Regions from separate parts of the Cytobacillus sp. SAFR-174 genome, predicted to be linked through region 3. Evidence: riboswitches for the same ligand, from Rfam matches in the RefSeq annotation. Region 3 holds a riboswitch; each other region holds the start of a gene.

Region 1 (7,586 bases), on a different contig from region 3:
GCCAGTGTGTCTGCACCGGCAAATGCACGGTCGGAAATTAAAAATCCGCGGTCCGCCCCAATTTCGATACTTTTCTTAATAACTGCCACGGCCTGTGGAGGTCCCATGGATAAGACTGATATGGTGCCTTTTCCCAGGGCCTTTGTAATTTTCACAGCCTCCTGCACTGCATGAGCATCATAAGGGTTCAAAATGGCAGGAGCACTGCGCCGGTCAAGGGTATTGGTTTTGGGATTGATTTTAATGATTTTTGTATCAGGCACTTGCTTGACACACACAACTATGTGCATTTTTTACTTTCCCTCCTCTTAACTTAAAGCTTGTATGAGTATTGAGTACTTTAAGTAATAAAAAAAGCTTTGTATTACGATATATGATTCTCTAAAGAGGCATAGTACTTCTTTAATGAATTAATATGTTTATTACTAGAATTGCAGCAGACTGCAAAAAAAAAGAACCCTTCACGGATCCTTTTTGACTTCCTTTTTATATTCGCTCAATAAATATACTCAGTTATTTTAATTATACAACTGCTTTCTTCCATGATAGAATCATTTGCCTGAATGAAACTCTCATCCTTTTCTTTTGTTCCTTCTCCCGTTTAATGAAGCATTGATATTCAAAAATCAATTGATCGAGTTCCTGGCTGCAGCGAACCGTTTCCTGGCTCGCCATTCCGTTTCTCCTTGCCGTTTCTATCATTTTTTCCCTTTTTTGCTGGATTTCAATCAGCAGCTGTATTCTTTTATTGCGCAACTTTCTTCCTCCTAATCCTATCCCTTTTATCCGATATAAATGTGTCTACTTGATGCATTATTACAAGAATTTCTATAAATGTAAATAGATTCGCAATATTAGACAATCTTTTTCCCAATTAATTTTAATCGACAATAATCTCACATCAGCCCCATTGGTTTTCGACACCTTCTGCTTATCAAAACTGCTTAAACCAACAGTTTTTGATAAAAAATTTGCATGATCAATGGATGTAAAAAAAAACCATTAATTATAGCGGGAAAATAAAAAACCCAATGCCTGAGCAATGGGTCAACAGATTATTGATGAACTTCCTTTTCTTCATAAATTGGCACCCATCCTTCTGCAGATACAAAGATCCGGATGGCTACTACCTTTCTGTCATCCTGCAGAGTAAAATAATGACGAATGTTTTCAGGTACTGATATTAAATCGCCGGGATTCAGGAATACCTCAAAGAATTCCCCATCTTTTCCTTGTATAATAAAAACCCCGTGGCCGCTGACAATAAACCTCACCTCATCGTCTGTATGGTGGTGTTCCCGCTGGAAATTTTGAAGAAGCTGTTCCAAATTCGGCGTATTCTCTGAAAGGGAAATGACATCCTGTGCCCTGTATCCTCTTCTTTCTGAAATATCCTTAATTTCTGCAGCAAACGTATCCAGGATTTCTTGTTTCTCATCATCGGAAAGCAAATATTTTTCCTGGAGGCTTTCAGGCAATTTATCTATTGCCCATTGCTCATAAATAACCTCCTGTTTTTCCAGAAAAGAAGCAATTTCTTCCTGATTCCTGATTTCTTTTTTTGAATTTTGAAATACGATATATGCCAAACTGATCTATCCTCTCTATTTAAATTTTTTTCTGCATTATTTTGAGCTTTTGGACTACACTACTTTGGATAACTGTTTGGCTCTATGTTCCAGAAGCTTTAGCTGATATCGGAACAGGAATTCTGAAGCCTCCAGGATCTTTTTAGCCTCAAAAGAGGTTTTGCCCCATACTGTAATTCCGTGGTTTCTAATTAAAATTGCACCTGAGTCTTCATGTACATGGGAAGCAAAACACTTTGCCAGCGCAGGAATATGCGCATAATTAGGAATAATCGGAATCCTGAGGACAGCATCCTCTTCCCATTTATCAAATGCTTTAATGAGCTCTTGTCCTTTAAAGGTTACTGCCTCCTGGTCGCCATAAATTTCTGAGATGACGTTATTATCAATTGTATGTACATGGAGACTGCATCCAGCTTTTGTTCTTCTGTATATTTCCGTATGCAGAAGTGTTTCAGCGGATGGCTTTAAATGGGTTTCGCCCACCGGCCGGCCAAATTCATCCACCAGTAGAAAGTCTTCTGCAGTCCGTTTCCGCTTATCCTTACCGCTTGCAGTTACGAGGAATTGAAGCGGGCTTGAGCTGACCTTAATGGCCAGATTTCCGCTCGTTCCCATAAACCAGTCCCTTTCCGCGAGCTCGGCTTTAATATCTGCAAGCTCATTCCATTTTTCCTCAAGTCTGCTCATACTCTCACCTCATTTAAATTTTTTAAGACCTCAATGCAATCATAGAATGTTTCAAAAGCATTATGTTTAAGGTTCATTTCCTTGCTTTTCTCAAGCAGCAAGTCTCTTGCTATGACAAAGTCCGCCTGTTTTGCAGCCTCAAGGTCAGTTACTGAATCTCCGATTACCACTTTAAATGTGTCCTCATCCTCTAATTTCCGCATAATGGAAGGCTTGCAGCAGCCGCAATCATTTTCGCATTTTTCATCACAGCTATGGGGCCATAAGATTTTTATTGTGTCTCCGCTAAAATCTGAACCATTGCAGAACACTGCTTCAAAGGGTCCATACTTATCCAAAACGGGAGCTACAAAAAAGTCTATTCCTCCGCTTACTATATAAAGCGGTATATCTTTTTCTGCCAGATAATCGACAAACGGCTGAAAACCCTCTCTTATCTTTGCATTTTTTAAAATGAAATCAGTAAGATCACTTTTCAGTTTGCTTGGGAGAAGGGAAAACATCTTTCCTACTCCCTCTTTAATAGAAACTTCCTGCTGCAGGACTTGATTTTTTATCCCCTCCCACCCAGAAGGAGCAAAATGTTTCATAATATTGATGATGTTATCTTTTTCGGTAATAGTTCCATCAAAGTCGCAAAATACCGCTATTTTAGCCATTCTTTAAAGCCGCCTTTTTGTATCCCCATAAATCAATCGCTCTTTTTAATTCTGGGAAGTCTGATGGAGCATCGGCTAAAGAGGCTCCCTTTAAAGTTAAATCAATCGCCTGGCGGAATGCCAAACCGCCTCCTCTTGCCCCATCAGGGTGCCCGTGTACGCCGCCTCCGGCATTGATGACACTGTCTATTCCGAAGTCTTCGAATAGCAATGGCACTAAACCCGGATGGATGCCGGCTGAGGGTACCGGAAAAGTTCTTTTGCAAAAATCATTCACAGTCAGGCTATCCGCAATTGATAATGCCTGGGTTTTCTCAAGGGCTACTGACCCATAAGGTGAAGGGAAAAGAGACAAGTCTGCCCCTGCATACCTGAGCAGTTTACCTAAAAGCAAAGGATAGGAGATCCCATAAACACTTGAAGCTGAAAGGGCTCCGCTGACTGCAGGATGTGCCATGATAGACAGTTCAATCTCATCATCTTCCCTCAAAGACTGCAATACATCGAGCCCATAAGAGAATACATTGAAAAGAAGAAGATCAGCTCCAAGACTGGATGCCTTTCTTGCCTTATCTCTTAATTCAAACGACCTGCCTGTTAAATTTACGGCATATAAGGTCCGATGGCCCGTTTCTTCATAAACCTGTCTCAACACCTTTTTTCCTTCCTTTATCCGCGCTTCTAACGGTGTAAGGCTGTTTTCAAATAGTATTTCATCGTCTTTTACAAGGTCTATGCCGCCCATGGCCTGTTCCCGCAGCTGAGAAGTCAAAAAATCCATATCTTTGCCGAGCACTCCTTTGAAGATGCTCATCAGAAGAGGCCTGTCATATACATTCAATTTTTCCCTCAGCCCTTCAATCCCAAAGCGAGGTCCGGGGAAAAAATTTTTCAATTCATTGGAAAACTGCAAATCCAAAAGTTTAATCTTTCCGTCCAGTGACAGTTTCCCAAAGACTGTTGTTAATATTGCCGGTAAATCCGGACTAAAATTTACAGCAGGATAGGCAATCTTGATAATTGCTGCTGTTTCCTTACTTTCTGCATCTTTTGTAAAGGTTTCAACAGAAACGACCCTGCCTTTATGCTTCTTTAGCTGCTGCTTTTCAAGCTCCGGCAGATGGGTCCATGATCCAACTGTTAAACCTAAAGCAATCTCCTCCGCTTTTTTCTCCGGATTATGTTTTTCATCATGTATTAGGTACGCTGCAATAATTTCGCTCATGAATCTTCTTCCTTTCAATATCAAAGAATGAGAAAAATAAAAAACCTCTTCAAATAAGAAGAGGTTAGCATAGCAATCTAACATCTTCTTATCTTTCAGCTATAAGCTGCAAGATTTAGCACCGTGCTTAAGTTTAAGTCGGTTGCCGGGCTTCATAGGGCTAGTCCCTCCGCCTGCTCTTGATAAGAAAACGAAATCTATTATTCAGTTAATTTAGAAATTTAATTAGAATTATGACAGTGCTTAATACTTTTGTCAATTTAATTTTTGAAAAAATTAAAATAGATCTAATTTTTGTATTCGCCTTACCGCTTCTTTAAGTCTTTCTTCAGATGTCAGCAAACCGGCTCTCACAAATCCTTCTCCAAATTGGCCGAACCCATTGCCTGGTGCAACTGCAATATGCGCTTTTTCCAGGAGATACTCAGAAAACTCTTCAGATGTATATGATTCCGGGACCTTAAGCCATGCAAAAAAGGAGCCTTGAGGCGCTTGTACATCCCACCCGATTTCCCTGAGACCGGAAATAAATGCATTTCGTCTGGATTCGTAGATTGAATTCAACTCTTTTACACAATCCTGTGAGCCTGACAGAGCAGATGCCGCAGCTTCCTGAACAGCTCCAAACAAGCTGACGTAAAGATGATCCTGCATCAGGTTCAGTGCTGCAATAACGCTTGCATTTCCAGCCGCAAACCCTACTCTCCAGCCAGCCATATTAAAGGTCTTTGAAAGAGTATAAATTTCAATTCCGACCTCTTTTGCCCCATCTGCCTGAAGAAAACTTACTGGTTTTTTTCCATCAAATCCAATTCCGCCATATGCAAAGTCATGAACGGTGCAAATACCATGCTTTCGGCTCAATTCGACTGTTTCCTGAAAAAAATCAATGTTTGCCACTGCTCCAGTAGGATTATTTGGATAATTAAGAAACATTAATTTGGCTGAATCAAGCTTCTCAGCTGGAAATTCACTGTAAACAGGCAAGAAGTTATTTTCCTCTCTCAGAGGCATTGTTACCATTTTTGCTTTAGCAAGCGCAACTCCTGACCAATAATCAGGATATCCCGGGTCCGGAACCAATACGCTGTCCCCGGGATTTAAAAGGCATTGAGGAATTTCAACAAGCCCTGCTTTGCCTCCAAAAAGGATCGCTATTTCAGTATCTGGGTCCAAATCCACATCATATTCCCTTTTATAAAAGTCAGCTGCTGCCTTTTTTAAATACGGGTAACCCTGAAAAGGAGAATACTTATGGTTTTGAGGGTTTTCGGCTGCACTATGAAGACGCTTGACAATATGCTCCGGGGTAGGCAGATCAGGATTTCCCTGTCCCAGGTTGATGACATCATGACCCTGTTCAAGCTTTTTCCCCACCTTAGCTGTCAAAGAGGCAAAAAACTGTTTTGGCAGACTTTTTAATAGTTCTGATTGCGGATAATTAATCAAATTGTTCACCTGCTTTTAAAAAAATGATTGAAAATATAGTCACAAATGATATAACGTAAATGATAAGTTGTAAAGTAAAATTTAGAAAATTTATATCTATCGGACTAATCATAACATAAGGAAAAGATGATTGCGGGGGAGTTAAATGAAATTAAAGGTTGCCTGTTTACAAATGGATATCGCCTTTGGAAAACCTGAGAAGAATTTTATAGCGGCTGAAGCCATGTTTAATAAAGCGCTTAAGTCCAATCCGGACATTTTGGTTCTTCCGGAGCTTTGGACCACAGGCTATGATTTGACCAGATTGGATGAAATTGCGGACCAGGATGCAGCCTTTGCACTGGCTTTTTTGAAAGAGACAGCACAAAAAAATAAGGTTCATCTGATTGGCGGGTCTGTTGCAAAGAAAACATCCGATGGTATATTTAACACGCTGCTGATTGTAGATAACAATGGAGACTTTATACATGAATACAGCAAGCTGCACTTATTTAAGCTTATGAATGAGCATCTCTATTTGAAAGGAGGGTCAGCCAGAGGAGAATTTTCTCTGGACAATAGGAGATTTGCAGGAATGATCTGTTATGATATCCGTTTTCCTGAGTGGGTGCGGAGCCATACAGCAGGGGGTGCAGAAGCTTTATTTGTAGTAGCCCAATGGCCATTGGCCCGGCTTGCACATTGGCGTGCGCTCTTGATTGCACGTGCCATTGAAAATCAATGCTATGTCATTGCCTGCAACCGTTCCGGCTCAGATCCTGCTAATGTCTTTGCTGGCCATTCGATGATTATAGATCCCTGGGGTGATGTGCTTTCTGAAGGCTCTGAAACTGAAGAAATCCTTCATGGTGAAATTGACCTGGATAAAGTGAAGGAAGTCCGCAGCTTGATTCCGATTTTTGATGACCGCAAACCGGATTATTACCGCTGAGGACTTTGTTTGCAGGGGGCCCTGTCAGGACCCCCTGCTTACCCTTCTATTTTTGCCCACATTTCAGGAGGGTTTAACTCGTAAATTCCATTTTCACGGTACATATAATGGTTGATTATAAATTCTCTGCGTATAGTAGCATAGTCTTCATGATACTGTTTGATATATTCGTTAAGCTCTTTTTCTTCATATTTTTTGCCCATTTTCAAGCCTTTAATTAAGTGCTCAAAAACCATAAGTTTCTTCTTTCTCTGGGCGGGAATATTCTTCAGCTTTCCATCCCGTGTAAAGAAATTTTCAATAACCTTCTGGTTTTCTGAATTTAATTCCTCCATTTTTTTAACCTCCTCTTTGTCTGCCAATTTTGCAAGAACACCTGACTGTTGTTTCAGTACAGATTCATTCAGGTAAAAATAAACAGTATTTTTATCTCTCCTTTGATAAACAAGGTTTATTTCCCGCAGTTTATTTAGGTGATGCGTAATAGTAGGCGGGGTTAAGCCAAGCTTTCCGGCTATCGCCTGGCCATGCAGCGGCCCTTTGGCAAGGAGAAAAACAATCCGGATTCTGGTGGGGTCTCCCATAGTCTTATAAAAAGCCACTAAACGATTTAATTGCATAATACAGAGCCTCATTTCGATTATCATCTAATTAGATATTAGTCGAACATGTTATCTCTCGTCAACAAAATTTAAGAAACAAAAAAATCACCCTAAGAGGTGATTTTGACAACTATTTAGCATAATTAGCCCCTTCAAGGGATAATAATATTTCTTTAATTTCTGTCCTGCTTCCTGCATACCCGGTTAGTGATTTATTTTTGCCGATAACACGATGGCAAGGAATAATGATTGGAAGGCGATTGGCCTTATTTGCCTGTCCAATGGCCCGCACAGCTTTGTCTTTCCCTATTTTAACAGCAATGTCATGATAGCTTCTTGTCTCCCCAAATGGGATGAGGCAAAGCTCTTTCCATACTGCTATTTGGAATTCAGTTCCATTAGGGTCAATTGGGAGATCAAAGGCCTTCCTATGTCCGTCAA
Region 2 (7,586 bases), on a different contig from region 3:
CTTTCTCAGAATAAAGACCCATTGGTGCTAAAACAGTTGTCGCAATCGGTGTAAGATCCATATTATGCTCTTTAATAAAAGTGTCGAAATAAGCGACAGTCTGGAATGCATTTACATCAAGATCACCTTCTGCAAGGGCTACATTTGGCTGCACATAGTCAGAGAAAGTCACAACCTCAATGTCAATGCCTTCTTTTTCAGCTTTTTCGGCAATAAAGTCCCAGATGCGTGTATCTGATCCGCTGACACCCAATTTAACCTTCTTTGTTTCTTCTCCGCCTGTTGTGCTTGAGCATGCCGCAGTGAACACAGCCAATGCTAAAATAATGAATGATAAAAACAGTTTTTTCATGATGTGTTTCCTCCTAAGTTATCTTCTTCTGATTTTTTTTGATAAAATATTTCCGAATGACTGCAGGCCTTGAACCATGACCACTAAAATTGCAACGGTAATCAGCATGACGGTTGTATCGAATCGCTGGTAGCCGTATGTAATGGCAAGGTCACCAAGGCCGCCTCCTCCGACTGCCCCGGCCATGGCTGAAGCTCCGACCAGACCGATTGTCGCAATGGTAAAGCCTAATACCAGCGAACTGAGTGCTTCCGGTATCAGAAACTTTAAAATGATCTGGCCAGGTGTCGCTCCCATTGCTTCTGCCGCTTCAATAACTCCCGGATCAACCTCAAGCAATGAGTTTTCTATTAATCTCGCAATGTATGGTCCTGCATAAAAGACGAGCGGCACTACGGCTGCAGCAGTTCCAATCGATGTTCCGACAATCATCCGTGTGATTGGGATGATGGCTACCATTAGAATGATGAAGGGGACTGATCTGAAAATATTAATAATGCTGTTTATGATGTTAAAAACAACGGTGTTTTCCAGCAGATGCCCTTTCCTTGTCACAACAAGCAATATGCCGAGCGGCAGTCCGATAAAAGCTGAAAACAGCAAGGAGAATGCCACCATTTGGACCGTTTCGATTAAGGCTTCGATGATTTTTTCCTGGTTAACTAGCACGTGATGTCACTTCCTTTATTGAAACTTTTTCCTGGCTGATATACTGAATAGCACGTTTGATTTCACTGTCCGGACCTTGGAATTCGACAATCAGGTTGCCAAATGGTGTTCCCTGCAGTTCAGTAATATTTCCAAACAGGACGTTGAAGTCGATATTAAACTTTTTGGCAACCTGAGAAAGCAGCGGCTGCCCTGCAGAGTTTCCGACAAAGTTGATTCTGAATACCTTTTGAAGCCCCTGCTGTTTTTCAATTACTTGCTTAATGGAGTCAGGTATTTGATCATTCATAACCGTGCTGACAAAGTTTTTCGCTGTTGGAGTTTTTGGTGAGGAAAAGACATTGAAGACGGTTCCTTCTTCAATAATTTTCCCTGCCTCGATAACAGCGACACGATCACAGATCTCCCTGATAACAGACATTTCATGAGTAATGATCAGAATGGTAATGTTGTATTCTTTATTTATTTTTTTCAGCAGCTGCAGGATCGAGCTGGTGGTCTGCGGATCCAGAGCTGACGTTGCTTCATCACATAATAGAATGGAAGGCTGGGTCGCCAGCGCCCTTGCAATCCCGATTCGCTGCTTTTGCCCGCCTGATAGCTGATCAGGATAGCTGTTCGCCTTATCGGCAAGCCCTACAAAATCTAATAGTTCATGGACACGCTTTTTTATTTCATCCTTAGGGATCTTAGCCAGTGTAAGCGGCATCGCCACATTCGCAAACACGGTTTTGGAGTTTAAAAGGTTAAAATGCTGAAAGACCATACCAATGTTTCTTTTCACTTCGCGAATTTCTTTTACTGATAAAGCCGTCAGATCATGGCCACTTACAATGACCTTTCCTGAAGTCGGCTTCTCCAGCCAATTGACACAGCGGATCAAAGAACTCTTTCCCGCACCACTGAAGCCGATCACCCCGAAAATCTCACCCTTATTAATCTTTAAATCTATTCCATCCAGAGCAGCTACCTGCTGACCTCCGCTTTCATAGACCTTCTTTAAATTCTGAAACTCTATCATGCAGCATCTCTCCTTTGTTGGTGACAGGCACCTATACCACTTTCGTGATGTGGTATAGGTACCTGTCACCGCTTTATAAACAATTATTCCTATGCGAAAACTAAGATTTATATCCTGAAATTTACCCCTTCCGCCAGAAGAGGTTTTTTGAAATCCTCTCCTTATCTTTCAGGCTTTTTGCCTGCTGGATTTGGCACGGTGCGTTCTGCCTGCTGCCGAAGCTTCATTGGGCCAGGTCCCTCTGCTTCTCTCGATAAGAATTATTCATATGTTTATGAATAGAATCTTGATGTATTTTTTCCACATAAAACAAAAACCCTCTTCTAAAGAAAGAAGAGGGCAGCATTTATCAATGGTCCTCTTCTTATCTTTCAAGCAATGCTTGCTGGATTTGGCACGGTACACTTTTGTCCGCTGCCGAGGTGTCATAGGGCCAGTCCCTCAACCTCTCTTGATAAGAAGATTTTTATTATGCGGTTGTTAATATGTTTATTACTTTACCATCTTAAAGAAAAGGATGTCAATCATATTTTTTAAATATTTTCACTTGATCCATTTTCATAAATTTCTGTAAATTTTTAGAGCCATCTTTTCGGTGAATAATCACCACACCTGCTAGAGCGATCATCCCACCCACAATGGATAACATAGCCGGCACCTCCCCCAGCCAAACCCACGCAATGACAAACGCCATTACTGGAGTCAGATATAGAGAACTCACCGCTTCAGACGCTCCCCCTATGGATGCAAGAAAAGCCAGGGCAATATATGGAATTACCGTCGGAAAAATCCCCAAATAGAGGACACTTAAAGTGGATTCAGCCGAAGCATGAAAGATCTCATTTCCGAGCCCGGGAAGATAAACCAGCATAAAAGCAGTCCCTGCCCATACCGTATACGATGTAAATGACAAAAATCCGTATTTATTAAAATATTTAGTCTGAAATACGAAATAGATGCTTTCTGAAATGGAAGCAAGGAGGACGAATAAAATACCGGTTTGGATTTCAAACCCGCCTCCTGTACCAAGCGAAATTAGTGCGGCACCCGCAAAGCTGACAGCGGAACCCGTCCACCTTGCTCTTCCAAACCTTTCGCTTAAAAATAAAGCAGCCAATGCAGCCGAAAAGATTGGAGTCATTGATACAATCAAGCTTGCCGGCCCGGCGCTTACTGTTTTTTCACCCATATTCAGTGCTGTATGATAAACCGTAAAACCAAGGAATCCCAGCATAAAAATGGCAGGAAGATCCCTTATATCCGGAAGGCGCATCTTCGTCACCAGTGCGAGGGCACCAAGTGCAGCGGAGCCAATTAAAAGCCTGAAAAGGGCAAGGTGTTCCGGGGAGTATGATTCCAGCCCAGCCCGGATTCCCGGGAATGCGGATGCCCAGAGAATGATAATAGAACTATGCGCCGCGATAATCATAAATTTTTTATTTGCCAACTTCATCCCCCTTATCAGCATTTCCCAGCCATTATCTATGCTGCTTTTCAGGATAAGCAATAACTGATACAATGTCCTCAACCAATTAGAAAAGAATTTTGCCAGCCAATTTTTATAAAGGCGGTTATATGGATGGATACAGCACAATTGCCAAAATATCAGCAAGTTATGGAAACGATTAAAGGAAAGATTTCCAAAGGCGAATGGCCAATCGGAAGTAAAATTCCAAGCCAGCGGAAACTGGCTGAAGAGTTTGGAGTAAACCGAAGCACTATTATCACTGCTCTGGAAGAACTTGCAGCAGATGGATTAATAGAGGGGAAAACGGGGGTTGGCACTAAGGTTATTAATAATACATGGACTCTGCTCGCTTCAAGGCAGTCTGCCAGCTGGAGCGAGTATATCGATACAGGGATACACAGGGCCAGCGAAAAAATCGTTCAGGAAATTAATGACTTAGAAATGGACCCCGCTTTTATACAGCTCAGCAAAGGAGAGCTTTCCCCAGAAATTTTCCCTGTACAAACAATGCAGAAAGTTCTAAAGGAAGCTGCTGATGAATTGAGTGAGCTCGGTTATGAGGAACCAAAGGGGTATTTCCCATTAAGACAGGCAGTAAGTGAGTATTTGGCAACATCCGGAATCTTCACTTCTCCTTCCTCCATACTTATTGTTTCGGGAGGGCTGCAGGCACTGCAGCTTGTTTCACTCGGACTTGTGCAAAGAGGGGCACCCGTATTTCTGGAAAAGCCCTCTTACCTATATTCTTTACAGCTTTTCCGGTCTTCAGGCATGAATTTAAAGGGGCTGCCAATGGATAAGGAGGGAATTATCACTAAAAGCATCTCTTTGAAGAAATACGAAAAAGGGAAATCCATTTTATACACGATTCCTTCCTATCATAATCCTACTGGAATTTTAATGACAGAAAAAAGAAGGAGGGAACTGCTTGATGTGTGCAGAATAGAACAGCTGCCAATTGTGGAAGACGATATTTACCGTGAGCTATGGCTTGATGAAATGCCTCCGCCACCATTAAAAGCAATGGACAAAAATGGCCAGGTCCTTTATATGGGAAGCTTGTCAAAAACATTGAGTCCCGGACTTCGAATAGGCTGGGTAGCAGCACCTGAACCTGTTATCGACCGGCTTGCCGATCTTAAAATGCAGACTGACTATGGTTCAAGTTCACTTTCACAAAGGGTAGCTGAAAAATGGCTGTCCACCGGCCTCTATCAAAAGCATATGGAAAATGTACGTGAGAAGTTAAGAATTCGCCGTAATACTGCCCTGGATGCATTAGATGCTCACTTGTCCGGGATAGCAGAATGGAATTCTCCAGAAGGCGGTTTTTTTATATGGCTGAAAGTACCGTCCAATATTCCAATTCGAAGTCTCTATCGGCAGGCTATTTCAAGAAAGCTGCTGATGAATCCAGGCAGCATATACAGTGACGGACCGAATCATTATATACGAATTTCGTATGCTTATGCCCCGCTGGAGGAACTGGAGGAAGGGATATTCATCCTTGGAGAGGAAATAAGAAAGCTCCTGTGATCATAGTACCTAACAAGGTATTATTCTTTTCAATTGGCATAGAGTGAAATTTATCCTATATGTCAATCTAAACATGTATTGTATAATGATGGAAAAGTGTCATTTTTCAAAAAAGGAGGGAGAAAATGATTATGACTGAGAATCCGGCAGATTTATTCGCGGACAAAGTCGAAGCGAGGAATCTGCAGCTGGCCATTCAGCATTCCAGCGATGTGATTGCAAGAGTGACAAAAGAAGGCATTGCTTTATATGTATCCCCTTCCTGCCTGCCGACACTGGGGTATTCCCCGCAGGATTTTTACCGGAGCAGTCTTTACACATACTGCCATCCAAATGACCGGGATCTTCTAAGAGATGCACTGGCCGAGCTCGAACAGCTTCCGCATAATCGGGAGACTTTTCGTTTCAGGCACAAGGAAGGACATTATTTGTGGCTGGAAGCCAATTTTTCAGTCATTAATGAGGATAAAGAAGCGATTTGCATAATCCGGGATATGACACAGAGAATTATTATGGAAGAGGAAATTCTTGAGACACAGGAGAAGTACCGTTTTCTGGTGGAGTACTCAAAGGATACGATCGGAATGGTGACTCAAAAGGGGATTTGGACCTATATCAATAATGAAGGGAAGAAGCTCTTCGGGTATACGAGCATCAATGAGATGATCGGCACCTCCCTCCACGACTACACTCCTCCTTCAGAACATTCCACCCTCGATGATTTTCTGCAAACAAAGCTAAGCGTGAATTTTGAGCTTAATTTGATCCGGACTGACGGACAAATAAGAAAAGCCGAAGTCCAGCTGATCCCAACCACTTTTAAGAACAGAAAAGTCTACCAGATCATTATCAAAGATGTAACTGGACAAAAGAAGACTGAAGAAAAGCTGCAGAATGCTGAAAAACTTTCCGTGGTCGGTCAGCTTGCGGCAGGCATCGCCCATGAAATCCGCAACCCGCTTACAGCCATAAAAGGCTTTACACAGCTGTTATACGAAGAACATAAAGACAATTTCGCAGAGGTCATTCTAAATGAGCTGGAGCGGATTGAAGGCATCGTCAATGACCTGCTCGTTCTCGCCAAGCCTCAAATAACCGAAATGGAAAAAACCTGCCTGACAAACATAGTAAAAAGTGTGATTACTCTTTTAAACAGCCAGGCAGTCATGGAAAATATTCTGATCGAATTAACTCAGTCACCTGGCGAATTCTTTGTGAATTGTGAAAAAGATAAAATTAAGCAGGTGCTGATTAACATCATTAAGAACTCGATGGAAGCCATGCCCATGGGCGGCAAAATAAACGTCGATATCCGCCAGGAGGACCATTCTGTCATCATCACTGTCGAGGATGAAGGAATCGGCATACCGGAAGAACGCCTCGCCAAATTGGGAGAGCCGTTTTACAGCACAAAAGAAAAAGGAACAGGCCTTGGCATCATGATCTGCAAAAAAATCATTAAAAACCACGGCGGAAACCTATACATCCACAGCAGGGAAAATGAAGGCACAACAGTCCGGATTACACTGCCGCTTGCCTGAATAAAAGAAGCCAGATCACTGAGCTGGCTTCTTATTTTTTAAGGATAAACTCCTGTTCCTGCCTATCCTCCCCAATATGTACCCTTTCCTTGTAAAAAATCTCATCCTTTGACATCAGCAGCACAGTTGAACTCCTGGTTCCATAGCCATCGCTTTTGATAAATAATGGAGACAGAATCCGTTCCCATTCAAGTGAAACTCCTGTTTTCGGAAGCCTATCATCCGGGGCGGGGTCTGCATTCCGGAGAAGTGTGAACAGGTCTTCTGTTAAGTTTCCCACTGCATTATCTAAGAGAGCAGATAAGCCCTCCTTCCCTTTTTTCACCTTTGGCCATTCGGTATCCAGCACATGATTGCTGACCCCGTACACCCCTGGCTGAAGCTGCTCGATTCTATCCTCCACGTTCGAATAATAAAAAAGCTCGTCCAAATTCCCTGCAAGCAAATTGTAGCCGGGATAGCTGACGCGATGTTCAGATGCCCTGTTCATAAAGTCAGCAGGCGAAGCACTGCCCTTCAAAAAATCCGCCGCCAGATCTCCTCTTGACCTCTTGACTTCTGTCACTTCATTTGGATCGCGGTAATTTGTCAGAGCTGCAAATCTGCCATTTTTAGTGACACCCATCCACGTTCCCATTTTCCTCAAATCGCGTCCGGCGAGAATGTGGGGATGATCCTCCCAAAAATGTGCAGGTGCAGTCGGACGCTCGTAAAATTCGTCGCGATTGGCTGCAACAATCAGCTTATATTTCGGATGGACTTCGTATGCAAAAAGGATTAGACACACGGGGATCACTGCTTTCGTTTTATTTTCATTATAGCTTTACATGCAAATACAGCAAAAAGCCCCTTTCTGCAAAGGAGCTTCCCCATCTTCACGTAACCGTCTCCTCGAGCCGAGCTGCTTTCCTCGCCCTTAAAAACCTTATTGTATTTAAAACAATTGTTTTAGTCACAGCATAGGTAGGAATCGCCAGAATCATGCCAAGAATTCCGGCA
Region 3 (7,586 bases):
TTTAGATAAGTGTCTAATTTCATTGCAATTTGTCGATAAAAAAACAAGCTATTTTACTGGACTTTTTTTATTAAAGCGTTTATTTTACTATAAAAAGGCAATATTCTATGTATAAGTTTCAATAAATTGGAATGGGATGGTGTTACGATGGCAAACAAGAAAAATGTTAAATCTCCCGGCAAAGATCTCAATATTGGTGCGAATGTTTCATTAAACGGCCTGGTAACAGCTGTTTTTGATAATATGGTCCATGTCCAGATTGGCGCTAAGATAGTAACAGTTCATGTTAAAGACCTGTATTCCGGATTAAATAATCCTTTATTTAATAAACAGCAGGCTTAGTATCCACCATCTCTAAACATACTTCAGGAGGGGCAGCTCAAAGGCTTGCCCCTTCTGTTTTTCAGACCGTCTGTACCTGCTTATACTTCCCTGCCGTGACTGCATAATCTCCAAGCACTTGATAAGCCTTCAAATCGGATTTGTCTAATAATGACACAGCCTCTGCAGCTCCCTTAACGATCAGGGCCTGCTCTGACACTTTGCTGACGATTTCAACTCCCTCAAGGAATTCATATCCTTCAACATCACCCAATATAACCCAGAGCTGCTGTTCAGGGACCTTCTCTTCCAATGCAGCTTCCTCATATGCTGAAGGGAAATCGGCTTTGCCCACATGAATTAAATCTTCAATAATCGCACTCGCTGTCGGGAACATGCCTGCTCCAGGTCCCTGCAGACTGATATTCCCGACAATATCCGCATCGATTGAAACGGCATTCTGCACGCCTTCTACTCTGTATAGAGGATGCGATTCACCTGTCAGGACCGGCTTTACTGTACAGCGGACAGAATCTTTTTCCCTATGAATCGATGCTGCATGCTTGAATTTCAACCCCAGCGAATCAGCCAATCGGATTTGCTCAATCGTAATATCAGTAATGCCTTCTCTTACAGAGTATTCCTGTGCAGGCGCTTTCCCGAATACAAGCTCGCTCAGAACAACTGCTTTGTAAAAGGCGTCATATCCTTCGATATCATTTTTAGGATCGGCTTCTGCATAGCCTTTTTCCTGAGCGATTTTCAATGCTTCTTCAAATGATAAGTTCTCTTCGCGCATACTTGTCAAAATGAAATTGGATGTGCCATTTAAAATTCCTTCAATCCGTTCGATCCTGTTGGCATTCAGCAGCTGCCTGATGGTCTGAATGATGGGGATACCGCCGCCGACTGTTGCTTCATATCCCAGTGATACATTCTTTTCTTTTGCCAGCCTCGCAAGCTCACTTCCATGAAATGCAAACATCTCTTTATTCGCTGTAATGACATGGCATCCTCTCGATATGGCCTGGCGCAGATACGTATAGCCCGGCTCCCTGCCAACAATGGCATCAATTACGACATCAAGCTTTGGAAGCTCAATAATATCCTGAAAGTCATCTGTTAAAAGCACCTCATCATCAGGCAAAGAATGTTTATTTACATTTTTGACCAGGATAGCGGAAACCTTCACTTCTTTCCCGAGTATCGCCTGTAGCCTTCCCTGATGCTTTCTGATTGTTTCATACACTCCTTTTCCAACAGTTCCAAACCCCAATAGCCCGATCGTTATTGCTGACATTATTTATTCCCCCTGGATAAAATTTATTGTGCCTGCCGTAAAAAACAAAAAACCCCTTCCGTCCATTACAGACAAGAAGGGGTTTGAATTAATATTCCGTTCATTCCGCCTTCTTATCTTCGGAAAATGTATTCCTCTGAATTTGGCACCGTGCATGAATGCTGGTTGCCGAGGCATCATAGGGTCAGTCCCTCCGCCTCTCTTGATAAGAAGTTTCTAAGTATTCAATTTATATGAATCATAAACATTTATCAGGACTGCGTCAACCTTTTTGAAAATTATTTTCTTCAGACGCTTTCACTTTCATTGAAATCTTCTGTTATGATCTCAAGAAAATGTTTAAGGATTCTGGCAGTCAGCCCCCAGATGACCTTGTCCTGGAAATAGTAAAATACCTCTTCCGCTCTCCTTGTCTGCCAATTGTAATTTTCACCTCCGGCAATTAAATCAAAAGGAAAATTTTCTTCAGGCTCTACTTTAAAATTTACGTGATATGTTTCAGGCTTTACTTTTTTCAGAAATGAAAGGGGGACGGTAAAAACCTCTTCTACTTCATCAGGGTTCGGGACAATCTTGTCCGGGTTTTGGATAATGCCTGCATAAGGGTAAATAATTTGACCGAAGGAGATCATGTAATCCAGCGGGGAAACATTTGTGATGCTGTCTTCGCCCACACCGAGTTCCTCAGAGGTTTCACGGACGGCCGTATGCTCTTCATCCCTATCTTCCGGATCTATCCTTCCGCCGGGGAAACATACCTCCCCAGGCTGCCTTCTCATTTTAAGTGAACGCACTTCAAATAGGACATGTACCTCATTATTGATTTCAACCAGCGGAAGCAAAATAGCGAACTTGGAAAATCGCTCACTTCCCAAAATAATTGGGGTTCTGTTCCCTAACCTTTTAGCCAGTTTCTCAATCTCCATATCTGCCCACCTCCAGCAGCAATTCAATTCAGTTATTATACCTTTATCATACTGTATTCTTTGTGTTTTATTAATTTATACGGCTTGTGCCATATAATGATTCAGGACTAAACGCTATTGCATCCAGCCCTTCAAAAGCAAAAGAACGTTTCTCCGCCAGCAATTCAGGGAAATAAAAAAATATCATACTACACTGGGAGTGAAAAATATGCAGAAGAATATATTAATAGGCGGATTCGATACTCAGCAAGAGCTTAAAGAAGCCATTGAAGGTGCAGGGTCAAATGGATATCAGAAGGAAAATCTTGTGATCGTCTCAAAGGATGGCGCAAATCTTGAAAGCTTTGCAGACAATTACGGAGTGAACTTGCGGATAGTCGGTTCCCAGGAGCTGGGCAATCAGCGTTTTCTTGATTCTGTTAAAGCTCTATTCATGGGGGAAGATCCGGCCACAAGTTCAGGGATTGATCCCGATAAAAAAGATGGTACACGATTTGATGAACATGACCTGGATCGATACGCAAGCATGGTTTTTGACGGAAAATATGTCTTAATCGCTGACTATTATGGGAAATATCCAAACTCCACGCAGGACAATCAGAGAATCACTGCCGAAAACTCTGAAGGATATATGGAGAGTGCTTCAGCCCGGGAGGTTGTCCATGAATCGGATATCAAAACACTGGCAGATAAATCCGCTGATCCATGCTGTGTCAGCGAGAATCCCAGTCGTGTTCAGCATTCACATACTTCAGCAGAGATGAAAACCAGTGAAGTAAATCGGCAAGAATTGCTTACAAAAGACAGGCTTAAATAGCATCAGCCCCCTGAAAATGGGGGCTTTTTGCTGAAATAAAAAGAGAGGTTTCCCTCTCTTTAGGCATATTTCTTCTTATCCTCTTCCTGTTTGAAAAAGCTTTTCATCGCATGGAATACATCTGCTTTTTGCTTAAGAATATAATATCGGAAATCATCATTTTTGATATTTTTATAGGCGGACATCAGAGTCGAGTGGCGGTTGTACTGGTTGACCTCACCGTATCCAAACATATTGGACACCTTCATCAGGTCTTCCACCAGCTTGACACAGCGGGCATTATCAGAGGTCAGGTTATCACCGTCTGAGAAGTGGAAAGGATAAATATTAAATTTACGCGGATCGTACTTGGCATCTATCAGCTCAAGCGCTTTTCGGTAGGCAGATGAACAAATCGTTCCACCGCTTTCTCCTTTTGAAAAAAAGTCCTCTTCTGAAACCACTTTTGCTTCTGTATGGTGGGCAATAAATTCAATTTCAACTGTCTCATATTTGGTTCTCAGGAACCGCGTCATCCAGAAGAAAAAGCTTCTGGCCATATACTTTTCCCAGATCCCCATCGATCCGCTCGTATCCATCATCGCAAGCACGACAGCCTTCGAATCAGGCTTTACAATTTCATTCCAGGTCTTAAACTTCAAATCTTCCTTATAAATCGGGTGGAACGCTGCCTTGCCCTTCATTGCGTTGCGCTTGAATGCCGACATCATGGTCCTTTTCTTATCAATATTGCCCATTAAACCTGTTTTTCTGATGTCATTAAATTCAATATCCTCTACAACATTTTCATCCTGTTCTTTTCTCTTTAAATTAGGCAATTCCAATTGTTTAAATAAAGCCTCTTCAATTTCCATGAGTGATACTTCTGCTTCAAAATAATCCTCGCCTGCCTGGTCGCCTGCTCCTTGCCCCTTTCCGGGTCCTTTCTGGCTGCCGGATCCGTCACGGGCCACTACATCTCCAATCTGGCTATCTCCATCGCCTTGGCCGACATGTTTGTTTTTATCATAGTTATAACGGATTTTGTATTCATCCAATGAGCGAATCGGAATCTTTACCACTTCCCGCCCATTCGACATTACAATGTTTTCTTCCGTTATCAAATCAGGCAAATTGTTGCGGATTGCTTCCTGGACTTTATCCTGATGACGCTGCTGGTCATCATAGCCTTTGCGATGGAGGGACCAATCTTCTTGGGAAATCACAAACTGATGGTTATTGACATTCGTCATGTTAACCCCTCCTTTTAAAATAAATTTCACACATTACAGCTTTCCAACATACAATATCGCGAGTGTCAAAAAAAGATGAAACATCCCCATTTCAGCAGTCTGCCTTCATTTCATAGATTCATTTCCCGGCAGTGATTTTAATATTCATGCACCAATACAAAGAAATGTTTATTACTCTATCATATGCGGGAAGACAAAATAATTTACAAATAATTTTGACAATAAGACATTCGAAGCATCTTTTAGACAAGCCCATTTTTTATACAAAAATAAACCTCCGCGATCAGCGAAGGTTCTTGTCTTTGTTTTTATTCTGAATGGGATCCGGATATTTATCGTAATCCTCTTTTAATTCTTTATTGGTCCGCATATTTTCCATCTGCTTGCCCAGGTTTTCCATTTCTTCAATATTTTCCGCCATTGAGCTGTTTCTCGGTGTATAATCCTTATCTAATTCTTTCTTTTTCATGAATATCACCTCTGCTGTATTTATACCCCTAATTGGGCCAATCTAAACTTTTATAATAGTTCTGAAGCATAAATATGGCCAAGTGTAAATAGGATTATACAAAAGGGGGGATTTTATGAGCGAAATCCTTTGCTGCAGCTGGTGCGGTGAATTATCGATATTTGAGCGGACCGTTTACCTTGAAAATAAGCCAGTCTGTCAGGAATGCCAGAAAAAAAAGAATGAACCCGCATTAACAATAGACAAAAATGGATGAAGAGGCTTTTCGAAGCCTCTTTTTTATATTTATTAAATCTATTAATTACATACTAAAAAATAAGCCTGGCATCAATACTGCCAGGCCCTTCATTTATCGATTCAGCAAGCTTCCCACATAGCGGAGCAGTTCGTTTGCTGATGTGGAGTTATAGCCATGTTCGTCGATCAGACGTGCTACTACCTCATTCACCTTCTTCAGCTGCTGCTCATCCGGCGTTTTTGAAGATGTGGTGATTTTCACAACATCTTTCAGGTCAGCGAAGAGTTTCTTCTGGATGGCTTCGCGCAGGCGGTCATGCGAATTATAGTCAAAGCGCTTGCCTTTTCTGGCATAAGCGGAGATGCGGATGAGGATTTCCTCCCTGAATGCTTTCTTCGCATTCTCGGAGATGCCGATTTGTTCTTCGATTGAGCGCATCAGCTTTTCATCCGGACTGATCTCCTCACCGGTTAATGGGTCGCGCAGCTTCGCTTTATTGCAGTATGCTTCAACATTATCAAGATAGTTTTCCATAAGCGTTTTTGCAGATTCTTCATAGGAGTAAACAAATGCCTTTTGGACTTCTTTCTTGGCGATATCATCATACTCTTTGCGGGCCAGAGAAATAAAATTCAGGTATCTTTCCTTAAGCTCTGGAGTGATGGATGGATGCTGATCCAATCCTTCTTTAAGCGATCGCAGTACATCCAGCGCATTGATGCTTGTGATATTTTTGCGGATGATTGTCGAAGAGATCCTGTTGATGACATAACGCGGGTCAATGCCGCTCATGCCCTCATCTGCATGCTCTTTTTTCAATTCTTCCACATCTGCTCTATTATAGCCTTCAACACTCTCACCATCATACAAACGCATTTTCTTAACTAAATCAATATCGCCTTTTTTCGGATCCTTCATGCGGGTTAAAATCGTAAACATCGCTGCCACTCTTAAAGTATGCGGTGCAATGTGCACATTGGAAACATCGCTTTCACGGATCATTTTATCGTAAATCTTCTCTTCCTCTGAAACCTTTAAATTATATGGGATTGGCATAACGATAATCCTGGAATGCAAAGCTTCATTCTTTTTATTGGAAATGAATGAACGATACTCTGTTTCATTCGTGTGAGCGACAATTAGCTCATCTGCCGAAATCAGGGCGAAGCGTCCGGCTTTAAAGTTGCCTTCCTGAGTCAGGGACAATAAATGCCATAAAAACTTCTCGTCACACTTCAGCATTTCCTGGAATTCCATCATACCTCGGTTTGCTTTATTCAGTTCCCCGTCAAAACGGTAGGCACGAGGATCGGATTCTGAACCATATTCAGCAATAGTTGAAAAGTCAATGCTTCCAGTCAGATCAGCAATATCCTGGGATTTCGGATCTGAAGGGCTGAAAGTTCCAATCCCCACCCTGCGATCTTCGGAGAAAATGATTCGTTCAATTAAAACATCTTCTATGCGGCCGCCATACTCCTGTTCGAGACGCATACTATTCAATGGCGATAGGTTTCCTTCAATTCTTATTCCATACTCATCATAAAAGTCCTTGCGGAGGTGATGCGGAATTAAATGAAGCGGATCTTCATGCATTGGGCAGCCCTTAATAGCATAGACCGCGCCCCTTTCAGCGTGGGAATATTGCTCCAAACCCCTCTTTAGCATTGTCACTAATGTTGATTTACCGCCGCTGACCGGACCCATTAATAAAAGGATCCTTTTACGGACATCAAGGCGTTTGGCAGCAGGGTGAAAATACTCTTCTACCAGCCTTTCCAATGCTTCTTCTAATCCAAAGAGCTGGTTGCTGAAAAATTGGTATCGTTTTTGCCCTTTCACTTCTTCGACACCGGCATCCTTAATCATATTATATACCCGCGAATGTGCTGACTGGGCAACCCATGGCTTCTCTTTGACAATTTCTAAATACTCTCCAAAAGTCCCTTCCCATTTAAGCTTTTCTTCCTCGTGTCTGTACATCTCAATTTTTTTTAGAATATCCATAAGGACCTCCCCCTGTCGCATTATCAGAGACGATTAATATACTCTATGCGCACCTGCAATCGAACATGCGTAAACTATTGAGAAGTTTGGTTTGTACTTTTTCCGGGGATCAATTAATATTAGAATTCCTCGAGGCGTCATCGAACTGTAAAAAAAACTCCATACTTTTCATTCACAGTATTTCATTTTTGGGCTATAATAAGCTTATATTTACATGCATGCTTATTGAGATAACACTAAAGGAGGATTACATATATATGGGTACAATTATTATTA

The links. A riboswitch is a leader RNA that binds a small molecule or an ion and turns the genes downstream of it on or off. The one in region 3 is predicted to bind S-adenosylmethionine.
Region 1: another riboswitch for S-adenosylmethionine. It lies ahead of ACTHRG_RS00295 (2,3-diketo-5-methylthiopentyl-1-phosphate enolase); the one in region 3 lies ahead of ACTHRG_RS15855 (homoserine dehydrogenase).
Region 2: another riboswitch for S-adenosylmethionine. It lies ahead of ACTHRG_RS07110 (methionine ABC transporter ATP-binding protein); the one in region 3 lies ahead of ACTHRG_RS15855 (homoserine dehydrogenase).

The regions. Positions count from the first base shown of each region.
Region 1 covers NZ_JBQCMZ010000001.1:58,834-66,419, reverse strand. Annotated here, with positions in the region: gene ACTHRG_RS00320 (electron transfer flavoprotein subunit beta/FixA family protein) at 1-290, opposite strand, end outside; gene ACTHRG_RS00315 (aspartyl-phosphate phosphatase Spo0E family protein) at 523-756, opposite strand; gene ACTHRG_RS00310 (1,2-dihydroxy-3-keto-5-methylthiopentene dioxygenase) at 1,056-1,589, opposite strand; gene ACTHRG_RS00305 (methylthioribulose 1-phosphate dehydratase) at 1,644-2,279, opposite strand; gene ACTHRG_RS00300 (2-hydroxy-3-keto-5-methylthiopentenyl-1-phosphate phosphatase) at 2,276-2,938, opposite strand; gene ACTHRG_RS00295 (2,3-diketo-5-methylthiopentyl-1-phosphate enolase) at 2,931-4,163, opposite strand; SAM riboswitch class I at 4,249-4,352, opposite strand; gene ACTHRG_RS00290 (pyridoxal phosphate-dependent aminotransferase) at 4,440-5,612, opposite strand; gene ACTHRG_RS00285 (carbon-nitrogen family hydrolase) at 5,758-6,543, shown strand; gene ACTHRG_RS00280 (metalloregulator ArsR/SmtB family transcription factor) at 6,582-7,163, opposite strand; gene ACTHRG_RS00275 (methylated-DNA--[protein]-cysteine S-methyltransferase) at 7,276-7,586, opposite strand, start outside.
Region 2 covers NZ_JBQCMZ010000005.1:88,640-96,225, reverse strand. Annotated here, with positions in the region: gene ACTHRG_RS07120 (MetQ/NlpA family ABC transporter substrate-binding protein) at 1-352, opposite strand, end outside; gene ACTHRG_RS07115 (methionine ABC transporter permease) at 371-1,021, opposite strand; gene ACTHRG_RS07110 (methionine ABC transporter ATP-binding protein) at 1,011-2,042, opposite strand; SAM riboswitch class I at 2,201-2,302, opposite strand; SAM riboswitch class I at 2,404-2,503, opposite strand; gene ACTHRG_RS07105 (DMT family transporter) at 2,563-3,489, opposite strand; gene pdxR (MocR-like pyridoxine biosynthesis transcription factor PdxR) at 3,622-5,046, shown strand; gene ACTHRG_RS07095 (PAS domain-containing sensor histidine kinase) at 5,172-6,587, shown strand; gene ACTHRG_RS07090 (NRDE family protein) at 6,619-7,374, opposite strand; gene ACTHRG_RS07085 (AI-2E family transporter) at 7,463-7,586, opposite strand, start outside.
Region 3 covers NZ_JBQCMZ010000015.1:90,197-97,782, forward strand. Annotated here, with positions in the region: gene ACTHRG_RS15845 (CBO0543 family protein) at 1-9, shown strand, start outside; gene ACTHRG_RS15850 (hypothetical protein) at 148-342, shown strand; gene ACTHRG_RS15855 (homoserine dehydrogenase) at 404-1,621, opposite strand; SAM riboswitch class I at 1,732-1,833, opposite strand; gene ACTHRG_RS15860 (NUDIX hydrolase) at 1,909-2,547, opposite strand; gene ACTHRG_RS15865 (general stress protein) at 2,756-3,364, shown strand; gene yhbH (sporulation protein YhbH) at 3,424-4,596, opposite strand; gene ACTHRG_RS15875 (hypothetical protein) at 4,880-5,065, opposite strand; gene ACTHRG_RS15880 (hypothetical protein) at 5,181-5,321, shown strand; gene ACTHRG_RS15885 (PrkA family serine protein kinase) at 5,415-7,310, opposite strand.